Regions from separate parts of the Tindallia californiensis genome, predicted to be linked through region 2. Evidence: riboswitches for the same ligand, from Rfam matches in the RefSeq annotation. Region 2 holds a riboswitch; the other holds the start of a gene.
The links. Region 2 has a riboswitch for cobalamin ahead of eutS (ethanolamine utilization microcompartment protein EutS). Riboswitches for the same ligand answer to the same signal wherever they lie in the genome.
Positions count from the first base shown of each region.

Region 1: another riboswitch for cobalamin. It lies ahead of cbiQ (cobalt ECF transporter T component CbiQ); the one in region 2 lies ahead of eutS (ethanolamine utilization microcompartment protein EutS).

Region 1 is NZ_FNPV01000006.1:25,509-32,918, reverse strand. It holds gene BLV55_RS09275 (helix-turn-helix transcriptional regulator) at 1-669, shown strand, start outside; gene BLV55_RS09270 (PDC sensor domain-containing protein) at 704-1,243, opposite strand; cobalamin riboswitch at 1,530-1,703, shown strand; gene cbiQ (cobalt ECF transporter T component CbiQ) at 1,947-2,699, shown strand; gene BLV55_RS09260 (energy-coupling factor ABC transporter ATP-binding protein) at 2,696-3,514, shown strand; gene BLV55_RS09255 (hypothetical protein) at 3,560-4,435, shown strand; gene BLV55_RS09250 (CbiM family transporter) at 4,486-5,106, shown strand; gene BLV55_RS09245 (hypothetical protein) at 5,125-5,538, shown strand; gene BLV55_RS09240 (methyl-accepting chemotaxis protein) at 5,601-7,410, opposite strand, start outside.
Region 2 is NZ_FNPV01000003.1:394,740-402,149, reverse strand. It holds gene BLV55_RS05875 (NADH-dependent [FeFe] hydrogenase, group A6) at 1-1,179, shown strand, start outside; gene BLV55_RS05870 (ECF transporter S component) at 1,245-1,757, shown strand; gene BLV55_RS05865 (sigma 54-interacting transcriptional regulator) at 1,951-4,197, shown strand; cobalamin riboswitch at 4,309-4,495, shown strand; gene eutS (ethanolamine utilization microcompartment protein EutS) at 4,861-5,208, shown strand; gene BLV55_RS05855 (EutP/PduV family microcompartment system protein) at 5,205-5,627, shown strand; gene BLV55_RS05850 (ANTAR domain-containing response regulator) at 5,658-6,233, shown strand; gene BLV55_RS05845 (sensor histidine kinase) at 6,236-7,410, shown strand, end outside.

The DNA of each region.
Region 1 (7,410 bases), on a different contig from region 2:
GATCTCATTCAGATGTCAAAAAAAATTGCAGAGGAAATTGCGGCTCCCTATCCGAAATCAGAGCCTTTGTTTTTTCGTTACTGGACGTTGATGAACCAGCGAAAAGAAGGGGCGGAGGATCAGTTTCCGAACTATGCGAAAGCCATAGAAAGGATCATACAGTTTTTGCCACTACATTCTATTCGTGAAAAAGTGGTTGATTTTGCCCAGGGTGCCGCTGAGTGGATTGAAGAAGCTGAGTATCCGCAGGAACAGTTTATTGCCACCTTGCTTTTTATTCAGCAGGCCTACCGGGACATCTTTTTGCCTCATGCTCAACATCCGCTGGTACGACGGGCGATTTCGATCTATCTGGATAAAGAATTCGATCTGGAAACCGTTCAGGATATTGCCGATCAGCTTTTTGTTAACCGAAGTCACTTAAGTAAAACTTTTATCACGGAAAGCGGGGTCAGTCTGACCCGATACATGATGCGTACTAAAATATATGGTGCCCGTTATCTGCTCCTGGATTCAAAGCGAAGTGTTTATGACGTGATGGACTACTTGAATTATACAGATTATGGGCATTTTCGAAAAACCTTTAAGAAATATACAGGCATGACGCCTAGTGAATATGTAACCGTTTATAGAGAACGGTTTTCCATTGAAGGAATAAAAAAAATCTGACGGCCCTTTTACGAAGGTTCGTCAGATTTTTAGATTACTTTGCTACTCTGGAAGCAAACAACACGCCTGCCAGGTTTTCGTTAAGATATACCGGCGTTGCATAAACTACAATCGATTCTCCTGTTTCTTTGCTTACTAATACATCAGAAACATTTGGTTCGCCTGCTAAAGCGTTTTGGAAATACTTCCGATCCGCAACATCAAATTCTTTTCCTTGCTGATCTAAAGCCACTGCATTACCCTGCAGGTCGGCAAAGCGAAAACCAATATAGCCGGCTTTTTCGGCTTCTGCTTCAAAAAAAGCCATCTTATCTTCATAAGTAACATAATCGTCTAAAATAATAGGATGAACAGAGACAGCTTCCAGATAAATAAGTTCGGCCGCATCGAAGGAAGATACCGGGTGGCGCTGCGTTTCGTTGGGAACCGCATGTTGCCCATGAGCTTGGCTGGTTAGATTAAGATTAACAGTTTCACCGATGGAAGCACCCAAGCTGGTCGACGTCATTAAGACAGTCAGTACTAAGATGGCAGCAGTAGATAATAATGTGGTTTTAAGGTTGGTTGATTTCATTATAAACACTCCTTTTCGAATTGCGTTAAGACCAATTAGTAGGGGATTCGTCGGATTCACCTCATTTCGGATTTATGGTTATTTCCGGGATTTTGTTAAGATACGTTGTTATTGGTTTAACATCACCTATGATTTTACAGGATTAAAAAAGTTTTTCCATGGGTTTTTGTTGCTGCTCATAGAGGGTTTTGTTGGGTCCTTAGGCATAGTTCAAGGAGTGATTACTTGACAAACAGAAGGTTTAGTGTGATAATTTAGCTGAATCAAGAAATGAAAAAACAATGAAACTTAATAAAACCGTTCAGGTGCCCGTAAGGGAGAATAGGGAAACCGGTGAAAGTCCGGTGCGATCCCGTCACTGTAAGCAGGAGCTGTCCCCGATAGATCACTGGCAAAAGCCGGGAAGATGGGGAGAGTGTGGAGTGCAAGCCAGGAGACCTGCCTGAATGTTTGTGCGTTACCCTTCGAGTGAAAGGGCTGGTCGCTACTCATGCACTTGCTTTGTCTTCAGTCATCGTTAAGTGTTTTTTGTGTGAGAAATTCCGGTCTTCAAAAGCGAAGACCGGAATTGTTTTTTTGTTAGTGAGCACTTATTATTTTTATTTTGAATGGAATGATTTATTATCAACTTGAAATTCTCAATGACAGCAGACGCCAAACGTCTTTGTTGATAGGTTTTGTTGATAGGTAAAGGGGTTTATCAATGAGCGATCATCACTCTATGTCTCAGTGTATTGAAAAAGAAAGCGGTGGATGGAAAGCATCTACTTGGAATCCACGAACGAAATTGATTTCAGGCCTTATCTATGTTTTTGGGGTTATCAGTTTGGCGGAAGTGAAATTTCTAGGGGTAGCTTTTATCTTTGCCATCCTTTATGCAGGATGGGGTGGTTTATCTTTGGGGCAACTCATGAAGAAGCTGGCCGTATTGATTCCTTTTCTTGGATTGATGAGCCTGCCACTGATTTTTGGAGCAGGGATTCCGCCGACTCCGGATCGGATAGAGTTTGCCGCATTGATTGTACTGAAAGCCCTGACAGCAATGACCTTCACCTTATTTGTTTTTATCAATCAACCAGTGGAAGAAATGCTGGAAGCGTTGGAACACTTAAAAATGCCCAGAATTATTACAACAACCATTTATCTTGCTTACCGATATGGGTTTCTTTTTATTCAGGATATGCAAACTACATTAAAAGCACTGAAATCCAGGCTCTTTCAGGCACAGCTTAGCCGATATTCCTTAAGGATTTACGGCGAACTGTTTGGCGGACTGTTTATCAAATCCATTAATCGATCCGAAACAGTTTACCGAGCGATGAGTTCCCGAGGATTTCAAGGAGAAATGCCGATTGGAAAACCGAGAAAAATCACAGGGAAAGATTGGATTCGATCAGGAATTCCCGTTATGTTTATCATAACGCTTATTATGTTGGAACAGGGGGTGCTAGGATGATTGCTATCGAAACCGTTGGATTAAGTTATGTCTATCCAGATACAACACCAGCCTTTGAAAAGGTTAACCTCCAAATCAAAGCAGGTAAAAAAACCGCCATTCTGGGAATTAATGGTAGTGGAAAAACAACCTTGATATATCACTTTAACGGTATTATTCCTGCTCAGCAGGGAGAAGTGAAAATTCATGGTTTGCCGGTAGAGAAGGCTCATTTACAGGAAATACGAAAGAAGATAGGCCTTCTTTTTGATAATCCGGACGATCAGCTCTTTTCAACGACTATCTTTAACGACATTGCTTTTGGGCCAAGAAATTTAAAACTAAACCCAGCCGAGGTTCAGCAGCGGGTAGAAAAAGCTTTGGAAAGAGTAGGGATTTCCTGTTTGGCAGAGCGACCTCCCTACAGCTTGAGTTTAGGACAAAAAAAGCGGGCAGCCATTGCTGGGTTGCTGGCGATGGAACCACCTATTTTTGCCTTTGACGAACCTTTTTCCGGACTAGATCCGGAAGCAGCCTCTCATTTTCGAGAATTATTGGACCGGTTGGTGGGAGAAGGAGCTACCTTGGTATACAGCACTCATGATGTGGACATGGCTTACGAATGGGCAGATGAAATAATATTGATGAAAAAAGGAAAAGTGCTGGCCTGTGGTGAGTACGATTTACTTCGTGACGAAAGTATTTTACAGGCGGCTTCGTTACCAATCCCTGCCTTGGCAAAGCTTTTTCGGGATACGCACCATAAACCCCGCTCTGTGGAAGAAGCACATACACTGATCAATCATATTTTTGATTGCAAGCCATTTAATGGCTGACAATAAATCATAAAAACAGTACAGAGAAAAGAGGAGGATTATATCATGAAGTTAAGTAAGAAAAAAGGATTGGCAGGAATTGTTTTACTCGCAGCACTGCTCATACTATCTGGGTGCTCAGGAGATGCAGCACCAGAAGCTGAAGCTGGTGAAGGACAGGAGCAGGTAAGAGACATTAGTTTGTATGAAGTGATTCATCGCAGTGAAGATGAAGTAGTAGCTTATTATCATGATGCCCATTGGCATGGTTTTATCCCAGAGGTGGAAGCAGGCAGTCATATGTCCCTAGGTGCACATTTAGAAGAAAATGGAGAAGCCGTTGAACTGGATGGTGACCATAACGCAATAGCTGTTGCCTTAGCAGAAGGTGCCGAAGATGGAATCGTCAGCTTTGATATGCATGGCGATCATGTCCATATAAAAGGCGAGCAGGAAGGGATCACTCAGGTGGTATTTCAATTTCTTCATGATGGAGAAGTCGAGTTTGAAACATCTTTAATTGAAGTACAGGTACTTGCAGGAGAAGGAGAAGCGGCAGAAGAAACAGAAACAGAAGCGTCTGAAGAAGTTACGGAGATCAGCTTATTTGAAATTATAAACCGTAGCGAAGATGAAGTAATTGCTTATTATCATGATGATCACTGGCATGGAAGCCTTCCTGTGATAGAGAAGGAAGGGCACGTTTCTCTGGGTGCTTATCTAGAAGGAAATGGTGAAGAAGTAGCCTTGGATAGAAACCACTATACATTAGGTGCTGCCTTAGCAGAAGGTGCTGAAGATGGAATCGTCACTTTTGATATGCATGGCGATCATGTTCATGTAAAAGGCGTGGAGGAAGGAACGACTCAAGTGGTGTTCCAATTTCTTCATGAGGGAGAAGTAGCGTTTGAAACAGGATCCATTGAAGTAATCGTAGAGTAGAAGCAGGAGTCAGGTAAAAAGAAATTTCATTAGTAGTAACATTAGCTTTGATGAAAGAGGTAGATACAATGCATATTTCTGATGGTGTCTTAAGTACGCCTGTAGCGGTGGGAACGACAGCCATTACAGCAGCTACCATCGCCTATTCCGTAAAGGGAATGACAGAGGAAGAAATACCAAAAACAAGTCTGATGGCAGGCGCTTTTTTCGCCGTATCCCTTATCAGCATACCGGTAGGCCCTTCCACCATTCATCCTTTGTTTTCTGGATTATTGGGCGTGATGCTGGGAAGAAGAGCACCACTTGCTATTTTTGTAGGGTTATTGCTTCAGGCTGTGCTTTTTCAGCATGGAGGATTGACGACTCTGGGTGCGAATACAATGATGCTTTCCATTCCCGCTCTTATTTCGCATAAGATCTTTTGCAGAATGACCGATAAATCGGTTTTTCTAAGAGGTGCTTTGGTAGGAGCGTTATCCGTAACGATTACGGTAGGATTACTGATTGTGTTACTGTTTTTAACCGATCCACGTTTTGGAGAAGGTTTTATGTCCGTTATTAATATTTTGATTGTAGGACATATCCCTCTGGTTCTGATAGAGGCACTGGTGACGGCATCTGCCCTTCAACTAATTCAAAAAGCAAAACCGGCAATGCTGGTGACAGAATAGAGAAAGAGGTGATAGACAATGAATAGCAAAAATCTAGGTTCCATCGCAATCATCCTATTACTGGCCATGGCATTAACAAGTATTGGTGCGTTTGCTCATGCCATGCTGGTGGAGACGGTGGAAGAAGGAAGAGTAAGAGTTATCTTTGATGATGGTTCGCCAAACCGCCATGCGGAGGTTGCTGTTTTCGATGAGGCAGATCAGGAAATAGATCGTGGTGATGTAGACGATGAAGGATATTTTGATTATGATTCAGAAAAAGCCGTTAAACTGATCGCTCAGGACAACTTTGGTCATCGAGCGGAGTATGTGGTAGGGGAAGAAGCAAGCAAACCTCTGCCGAGAGTACCAACCATTGTTGGAGTGTTACTACTGTTTGGAGCGGGCGCTGCCTTCTTTAAGAAGCGGTCGAAAAAACAGCAATCAGCATAACCCCCCTTTTTATAAAGCCACCAGCTTCTTCATAAGAAGCTGGTGGCTTTTTTCAGCAAAGATTAGTATACCTTGAAATGATGAATGCTCTTTTGCATTTCTTCCGCTAAGTTTACCAAGTCTCGACTACCATCGGAAATTCCGGTAATGGTTTCGGATTGGCCGGTAACAGAAGCCGTAGCTTCTTCTGTACTGGCAGCGTTTTCTTCAGCAATTGCGGACAAGTTTTCCATAACAAGCACAATTTCATTCCGTTTATTTTCGATGTCATCACTAGACTTATTTAGATCGTTCATAATCGCTAGCATCTCTTTTAATGCGTCGGCAATACCATCAAAATTAGCATTGGTAGACTGGACACCCTCATTTTGAAGCTGATTAAACCGGTTGATTTCATCCATTTTTTCGACGGCATGGCTAGTGATTTGGTTAAGAGTGGCAATAATATGATTAATTTCTTCAGTAAAGGAATTGGAGTCTTCCGCCAGTTTTCGAATTTCTTCAGCAACGACGGCAAATCCTTTTCCGGCTTCACCAGCTCGGGCAGCTTCAATACTTGCGTTCAGAGCCAGTAGATTGGTCTGTTCTGCAATGCTTTTAATGCTGGTACTTTTCGCCTGTATTTCTTTGGCACTTTCGTTGGTGCGATGAATAATATCTTGAATCTCCTGAGCAGCCGCATTACTGGATTTTGTTTGTTCCACCAATTTACCGACGGTCTCAACGCCTGCTTCCTTCATCTGGCTGATGGTGTCGGCGGATTGGTTTAACCGGATACGATGCTGTTTGTCAGATTCGATAAGCTGACTGATCTGCTGAATATTTTCAGATCCACTGGAGGTATCATAAGCCTGGCTTTCGGCACCTTTAGCAATTTCATCAATGGCTCCGGCTACTTCGGATGCGGCACCGGAAGCTTGCTCCGTAGAGGCTGTTAATTCTTCGGAAGAGGCAGCCAGTTGATCCGCCCGGTCCATAATATCCTTAATTAGCTCTAACAGGCTGTCCCGCATTTCCTGAAGGCCATGATTGATCTGACCAATTTCATCAGAAGAACTGGTGTCAAAGTTTACGGTTAAGTTACCCTGGCTCAGTTCTTTTACCCCTTCCAGAGTTTTAGGAACTGGTCGGAGAGAGCGTTTTACAGCAATAGCCATGGCTACTAACAATACAATGATCGTACCAATTAAAATAGACTGGTTTACAAACATAAAAGCTCGGACAGGTGCCATTACTTCGTTTCGGGGAATCATGGTGGCGACGGACCAGCCAACAGATTCCACCGGGGTATAAAAAATCATCCGGTCGGTTCCGTTAAACTCATATTCGGCAAAGCCGGATTCGCCGGCAATCATACGGGTACCAGCTTCTTGCAAAGCTCCACCCATATCCAGAATGTTGGTTTCGGCGATCATGCTTTCGTCAGGGTGATAAACCGTTAACCCATCCTGATCAATCAAGAACGCATAGCCGGTTTCTCCCACCTGATATTCACTCATGATTCGCTGGATTTGATCAATATAGATATCGACGGATACGGAACCAAGGTCTCTGGATCCCTGCATAACCGGTGCTGCTGCGGTTACTACCAGCCCACCGGTGACCGCATCCAGATAAGGAGCAGATATATACGGACCTTCTGCCTGTAAAGTCTCTTGATACCACCCACGCCCTCTTAGCACATAGTCTGGTGCAGAATCATAGTCATAGGCATCAGCAAAAAGGTCGCTGGCTTCTGCTAAGCCTAAAAAAACAAAACCGATGGCTTCGTCCATCTCATTGATGCTTTGCAACTGGCGATGAACTCTTCGGGTTAAGGGATGCTCTCTTTTTTCCTCTCTGGTAGTGACCTCTCTCATATAGTCCACAAAA
Region 2 (7,410 bases):
ACCCTTGTCTCCACAAAAGAAAATCAGCCCTTAGCTGAAACCAAATGCATCAACTGTGGCCAATGCGTGAAAGTTTGCCCCGTAGGTGCGTTGGTGGAAAAACAGGAAATTCGGAAGGTGATGCAAGCCATAGTTGATCCGGAAGTTCATGTAGTGGTGCAGACAGCGCCGGCTGTTAAACACACCTTGGGGGAATCCTTTGGAATGAAACCGGGGACGGATATATCGGGAAAACTGAATGCAGCCCTGAAAAAATTAGGTGTCAATCAAGTCTTTAGCACAGATTTTGCAGCCGATGTTACTATTATGGAAGAGGGAACTGAATTTATTCAGCGAGTAAAAAATGGTGGGAAATTACCGATGTTTACCTCTTGTTCTCCCGGTTGGATCCGTTATGTGGAAACGGAATATCCGCAGTTTACAGAGAATCTTTCTACCTGCAAGTCACCGCAGCAAATGATGGGAGCGCTTTCAAAATCTTACTATGCCAGCTTGAAAGGCATAGATCCTAAAAAAATATTTATGGTATCGGTGATGCCCTGTACCGCAAAAAAATATGAAGCGCAACGGGAAGAGATGGTAGTGAAAGGGATACAGGATGTGGATGCGGTGTTAACAACCCGGGAACTGGCCAGATGGATTAAGTTAGAAAAAATAGATTTCAAAAAACTAGCCGATGCACCTTATGATGACTTTCTTGGTGAACACACCAGTGCCGGCCGTCTTTTTGGAACGACAGGTGGTGTGATGGAAGCTGCTTTGAGAACCGTAGCTTGGACCTTGACAGAGGGAGCTTTTGACCGCCTTGACTATGAAGCTGTCCGGGGTCTGGAAAATGCCAAAGAAGCGTCCCTGGAAATAGCTGGTATGGAAGTAAAGGTAGCTGTTGTTCATGGAACGGCCGCTGCGAAAAAACTGTTAGAAAAAATTGAATCTGGCGAAAAAGCCTATCATTTTGTAGAGGTGATGGGATGTCCGGGTGGCTGTATCAATGGTGGTGGAGCGCCCTTAAAAGACTCTATGGCAATGATAAAAGATCGGATGGAAGGCATGTATCAGATGGATAAAAATGCTGCGATTAGGCGGTCTCATGAAAACCCACTGATAATGCAAATATATAAAAACTATTTAGGTGAACCAGGTGGGCACAAAGCTCATGAATTGCTGCATACACATTGAAGGTAGATCGGAAGAAATTGATTTTGGGGCCTGTTTTCTGAAAAAGGAAAAGAAGGAGTGGGACAATGTCGACGATAACAGAACGAAGAACGGAAACAGCTTCGCTAGCTAAAACAGCTGTATTACTTGCTTTAACCCTTATGTTTCAAATTGGACTTGCGTCCTTTGCTCAACCGGTGGTAGGCCCTTTGGTTAATATGACACTAATGCTTTCGGTATTACTGGTAAGTCCTGGAGCAGCCATCACGATTGGATGCATCACACCTTTAGCCGCTTACCTGCTAGGGATTATGCCCTTATTTCCTTTATTGCCGGTGGTGATGTGTGGAAATATAACGCTGGTGTTGCTTTTTCAGGGGCTTTACCCCCAACATCAGTGGCTGGCCGTGCTGTCTGCCAGTGTTGGAAAGTTTTTTATGATGGCTGTATTGATTCGATTAATGGCCTTTACCTTTTTTTCTGGTATTCCAACGCCTTTGATTGCCGCTTTTTCCATGCCTCAGTTTTATACAGCAATGATTGGTGGAGGTATGGCATTAGTGGTTTATCGATACCTGCCTCAAAATATCAAAAGCTGAAAAAAGCAACTGAGCGCCTGCTACCCATGGGTAGCGGGCTTTTCTTGCAGGTAAGGAAATAACCAGGTATCAATGATAACAGATGTAAAGCGTCGTTTGTAAAGCGTCGTTGCTTCTGATAGAATTGCAAGAATTGTGGTAAAATATAATGAATAAGTTTTTCTGGAAGATACGCTGTACCGGAGGTGTTTTAATGCCGATTGTTTCTGACGTAAAAACAACTTGCAAAAAATGCTATTCCTGTGTCCGGGGATGTCCTGTGAATGCCATACGTTTTGAGGGGGATCAGGCGGAGTTAATGAAAGAAGAATGTGTTCAGTGTGGATTTTGTGTCAATGTCTGTTCTCAGAAAAATAAAGTCATTCGATCAGACAGGAGTGCCGTTGAAAAATCTTTGAGAAACCGAAGAAATATTACCATTGCCATTTTAGCACCATCTATCGTAGCTGCTTTTGAAGAAGAACCGAATCGATTGGTGGGAGCGTTAAAAAAATTGGGCTTTGATCAAGTTTATGAAGTGGCACAGGGTGCGTCAATGGTAGCAAGGGAATATGCGAAACTCTATCGGGAGCCCATCTCAAAACCGATGCTCACCTCGCCCTGTCCGGTTATTGTCAATATGGTGGAACGCCATTATCCATCATTGATTCATCATTTAGCGCCTATTGTTTCTCCGATGATTGCGGTGGCCGATTACATTAAGAAACAACAAAAAGTAAGTTCAGATATTGTCTTTTTTGGGCCTTGTGTTGCGAAAAAAACAGAAATTGATAAAGAATACGCCCAAAATACGGTAGACTATGTCCTCTTGTTTTCGGAATTGAAAGCGATGTTTGATGAAAATGAGATAGATCCGGGAAAAGTAAGGCCGGCTGCTTTTAATCACTTTTACGAAGAATGTCGTGGGCAGGTTTTTCCTGTGGCAGGAGGGTTGTTAAAGGCGGCTGAAATCAGCACGGATATACTGAATAATAAAATCACGGTGGTAGAAGGCAAAAAAGAGGTGCTGGAAACTTTTCGGGCTATTGAGGAAGGTAAGTTGGAACCAATGCTGATTGATATTCTTTACTGCAAAGGATGTATTGATGGGCCGGACTTTTTTCACGATAACAGCTCTCTTCAATACCGGAAAAGAAAAGTCATCGAATTTGCGAATGAAAGCATCGCCAAAAGAGCCGGCGATCCGGAGAGACCGGTAAAAAAGAATAAAGTTCAAATTTCCAGAAGGGTGTATTACAAAACCCTTCAGCAACAACGAACAATCCCAAGTGAAGAAGAAATACGAGACATACTGGCAAAAAGCCAGAAGTATAGCAAAGAAGATGAGTTGAATTGTGAAGCTTGTGGTTATGAAACCTGTCGTGAAAAAGCGATTGCTGTCTATCGGGGAATCGCAGAACTGCAGATGTGTTTGCCTTATTTGTTAGGCCAAAAGGAAAACGAAGTGTATTACTATAAAAAAAGAGTGGAAAACTTTATGGAAAGCGTTAAGGAGATTGACGATCGGATCATAGGGCATTCGGATGCGATCAGAGCCATTAAAAATTTTATTGTCAATGCGTCAAAAACAAATTCCAATGTCTTGCTGTTAGGAGAAAGTGGAACGGGAAAAACCTATATTGCCAATAACATTCACCTTTGTGGGGAACGACGCAATGAAGCCTTTGTTCATATTAACTGCAGTGCGATTCCAAAAGAGTTGATTGAAGCGGAACTCTTCGGTTATGAGGAAGGTGCCTTTACAGGAGCCAGAAAAGGTGGCAGCACGGGTAAATTTCAGCAGGCAGACCGAGGAACTATTTTTCTCGACGAAATTGCTGATATGAGTCCTGCCATGCAAGCCAAACTATTGCAGGTTATTCAGGATAAAGAAGTACAACGGGTAGGTGGGCAGCAGACCATTCCTTTGGATGTCAAAATTATTACGGCAACGAACAAAGATTTGCAGGAAGAAATCAAGAAAGGAAATTTTCGGGAGGATCTATACCATCGCATCAATGTCCTGACTTTTACGGTGCCTTCTTTAAGAGAAAGACCGGAGGATATTCCTTTGTTAGTAGAGTATCTGATGGATAAGCTGACGAAAAAGTACCAATTACCGCTTAAAACCGTTAGCAAAGAAGCGATGAAAGTTTTATGCGAATATAAATGGCCTGGCAACGTTCGGGAACTGGAAAATTTATTGGAAAGGCTGCTCAATATGGTGGAGGGGAGTCAGATCAGAGAGAAACATGTGCCGCTGCACTTATGGAAAAATGAAAATATTAATCCTTTGGCCAATGAAGTGCAGCCTCTGGAAAATTTGTTGGAAAAAGTAGAAAAGGAAACCATTCTCAATGCTTTGAAGAGCACTAATAATAATCGAACAAAAGCAGCCAATCTATTGAGGGTATCACGATCTAATTTCTATGAAAAACTTAGGAAATATGGAATCGATTAATCAGCCTAAGACCGTCCTGGGATCTGTCGCCTCGGGCACATCTTTCGAAAACAAAGAAACTGGCAAAAGGCTGGCTTGACGGTGGGTCCGCTTCATGATAAGATGGGAACAACTAAATAATACTTGTATGGTGACCATTTTTTCAAATGGTTGAAAAGGGAAGAGAGGTGTAATTCCTCCGCGGTCCCGCCACTGTAATGCTGAGTCTCTGTAATTACCACTGTTGTCACAGGCAATGGGAAGGATACAGAAGACGGAGAAGCAGAGCCAGGAGACCTGCCATGTAAGACTCCGAAGTTCCTACGGGAGATAGGAAGGGGATAAGTGATATGTGAAACAAACAAGCCGTTTTGTCTTGTTTGTGATGGTGAAATTAATTACTTAAATCTCTTCAGTGGGACTGGAGAGATTTTTTATGTTCAATATATTAGGCTCAAGAGTAAGGAAAGAAGTTATGTATCAATGTGACTAAACAGCGGATGGGTGCGTTATCTGATCAATTTTTTCGAGAAATCAAAAAAATTGGTTGAATAATGCTTTTTGTCGTGCTATAATCAAAAACAGTACAACGGCGTACGAACATAATAAGCGATGAAGCTTGTAGTTTCCTTTTTTCGTTACAAAGGGAGGACTGCGAGCTTTTTTAGTGTAGGGGGCGTCGTTATGCAGGATGAAAAGCAAAGAATGGTACAGGAATATGTGCCTGGCAAACAAGTGACATTAGCTCATTTAATTGCAAATCCAAGAGAAGATGTATGTCAGAAACTGGGTTTAGTGGAAAGTGAGACAGGTGCCGTGGGAATTCTGACCATTACACCGAGCGAGGGGGCGATCATTGCTGGTGATGTAGCTACCAAAGCGTCTGATGTACGCATAGGGTTTTTAGATCGATTTAGCGGATCTCTAGTGTTAGTGGGCGATGTAGGAAGCGTGGAAGAAGCGATTCAGGAGGTACTTCACATGTTGGGGCAAGTACTTCACTTCACAACCACCGTCATGACTCGCTCATGAAAAAATCAATGATACTGGTTGGAACTCAGGGATCAGGTAAAACCACTTTAATTCAACGACTTTCCAATGACGAAATGGTGTATCGAAAAACCCAAGCCGTAGAATATCACCCGAAAATTATCGACACTCCAGGTGAATACCTGGAAAATCCACGATATTATCATGCCATTGTTACCTTATCTTTTGATGCGAAAATAGTCGCTTTTGTGCATGATAGTACCTCCAGAGACAACTACTTTCCGCCACAGTTTGCCAGCATGTTTAATCAATCAGTAGTGGGAATTATCACCAAGACGGATCATTCGGAAGCAGATGTAGTTCGCTCTGAAGGTTGGCTGAGAAAAGCAGGAGTAACCACTGTTTATCAGGTAAGTGCCTATTCCGGTGCAGGGATAGGGCAGGTTGCCGAGATCCTTTAAAAACAATCACCCAACAAATCGGAGGTTAATATGAGTAAGAGGATAGTCATTGCTGACGATGAACCGATTACAAGAATGGATGTAGCAGAAATGCTGCAAGAAGCAGGCTACGATGTGGTAGGCAAAGCTTCGGATGGATTTGATGCTGTGGAAATATGTAAAAAGCAAAGACCGGATCTGGCAATTCTGGATGTGAAAATGCCTCTTCTGGATGGGATTACTGCGGCAAAAAAAATAACGCAGGAAAATTTAGCAGGAGCTGTATTGTTATTGACTGCTTACAGCAGCGAATCCTTCATAGAAAAGGCAAAGCAGGCGGGAGTCTTGTCCTATGTTGTAAAGCCAGTGACAAAAGAATCGCTCTTGCCGGCGGCAGAAATTGCGATGCATAGAGGAAGAGAAATTGAAGACATTAAGAAAGCTCATGAAAAGACGGCCAGACGTTTGGAAGCAAGAGTATTGGTGGATCGGGCAAAAAGTGCCTTAATGTCACAAAATGAGATGTCAGAAGAAGCCGCCTATAATTATATTCGAAAAATGAGCATGGACAAACGTTGCAGCATGCAAGAAATAGCAAGTACTATTTTAATGAGCATAGAAGGATGAATATGAAACTAAGACAATTATGTGAAACCCATACCTGTTTAAATGAAAACGATATCATACAACTGGAAAAAGTAGCGGAACAATTGCAACTGATGGCCGACTTGTCTGGTGGAGACATCTTTATCGATGTAATGACCAGGGAAGCCGGGGTGGCAGTGGTGGTGGCGGAAGCGAAACCAAGTCAGGGAAAATCCAACTACCAGAGGTCGGTAGTAGGTGAACTGGCATACCGACATCATGAACCGGCAGCGATCCGAACATTGGAAATAGGCATGCCCACCAGAGATTTAAGAGCGATCACACAAGAAGAACAACGGGTAAGACAACATGTGGTACCTATCTTTAATGAAGCAAAGGAGACCATTGGCTGCTTAATTATGGAAAATGACATTTCTCAGGCTGAAAAAGAAAATGCTCAGATGAAAATGTTGACGGAAACCACGGAACAGCTAACGGAGACCTTGGTGGACACCTTACAGGAAGATATTTTACTACAGCCTTATCTGAACGATGGAATTGTTGTCTTTAATGGCAAAGGCATTTCACAGAAAATGAACCCGGTGGCAACACGGATGTACCGCTATTTAGGGTATCAGGAAGAACTGGTAGGTATTCCTTTTGATAATCTGGCTCTGGATGGAAGTCGGTTTAAGGAGTTGGCGGAGACAATCCATCTGAAAACCTCGGAAATTAAGCGGGGAGATATGATGATGGAAGTGAAATATGCTCCCTTATCAGATGAGAAGGATCACTTCAGTGGCTTATTAATGATTGTGAAAGACATCACAGAAGAGAAAAACATTGAAAGAAAATTGATTACCAAGTCTGTGGCAATGAAAGAAATTCATCATCGTGTGAAAAATAATCTACAGACCATCGCCAGTCTGTTAAGGCTTCAGTCCAGACGAACAGACTCGCAAAAGGCAAAACAAGCCTTGGAAGACAGCATCAGCAGGGTGATAAGCATTTCAGCTACCCATGAAATTCTGGCTCAGAGCGGGGTAGACGAAGTAGATCTTCGTACCATCATCGAACGGGCCGTATCTAATACCTTTGGATCTCTGGAAGAGGACTGTGAGATATCCTTGAAGATTACAGGCAGTCGGTTTCAAGTAAGTTCTGACTTAGCAACAACGGTAGCGCTGATTGTCAATGAACTGGTTCAGAATAGCATGAA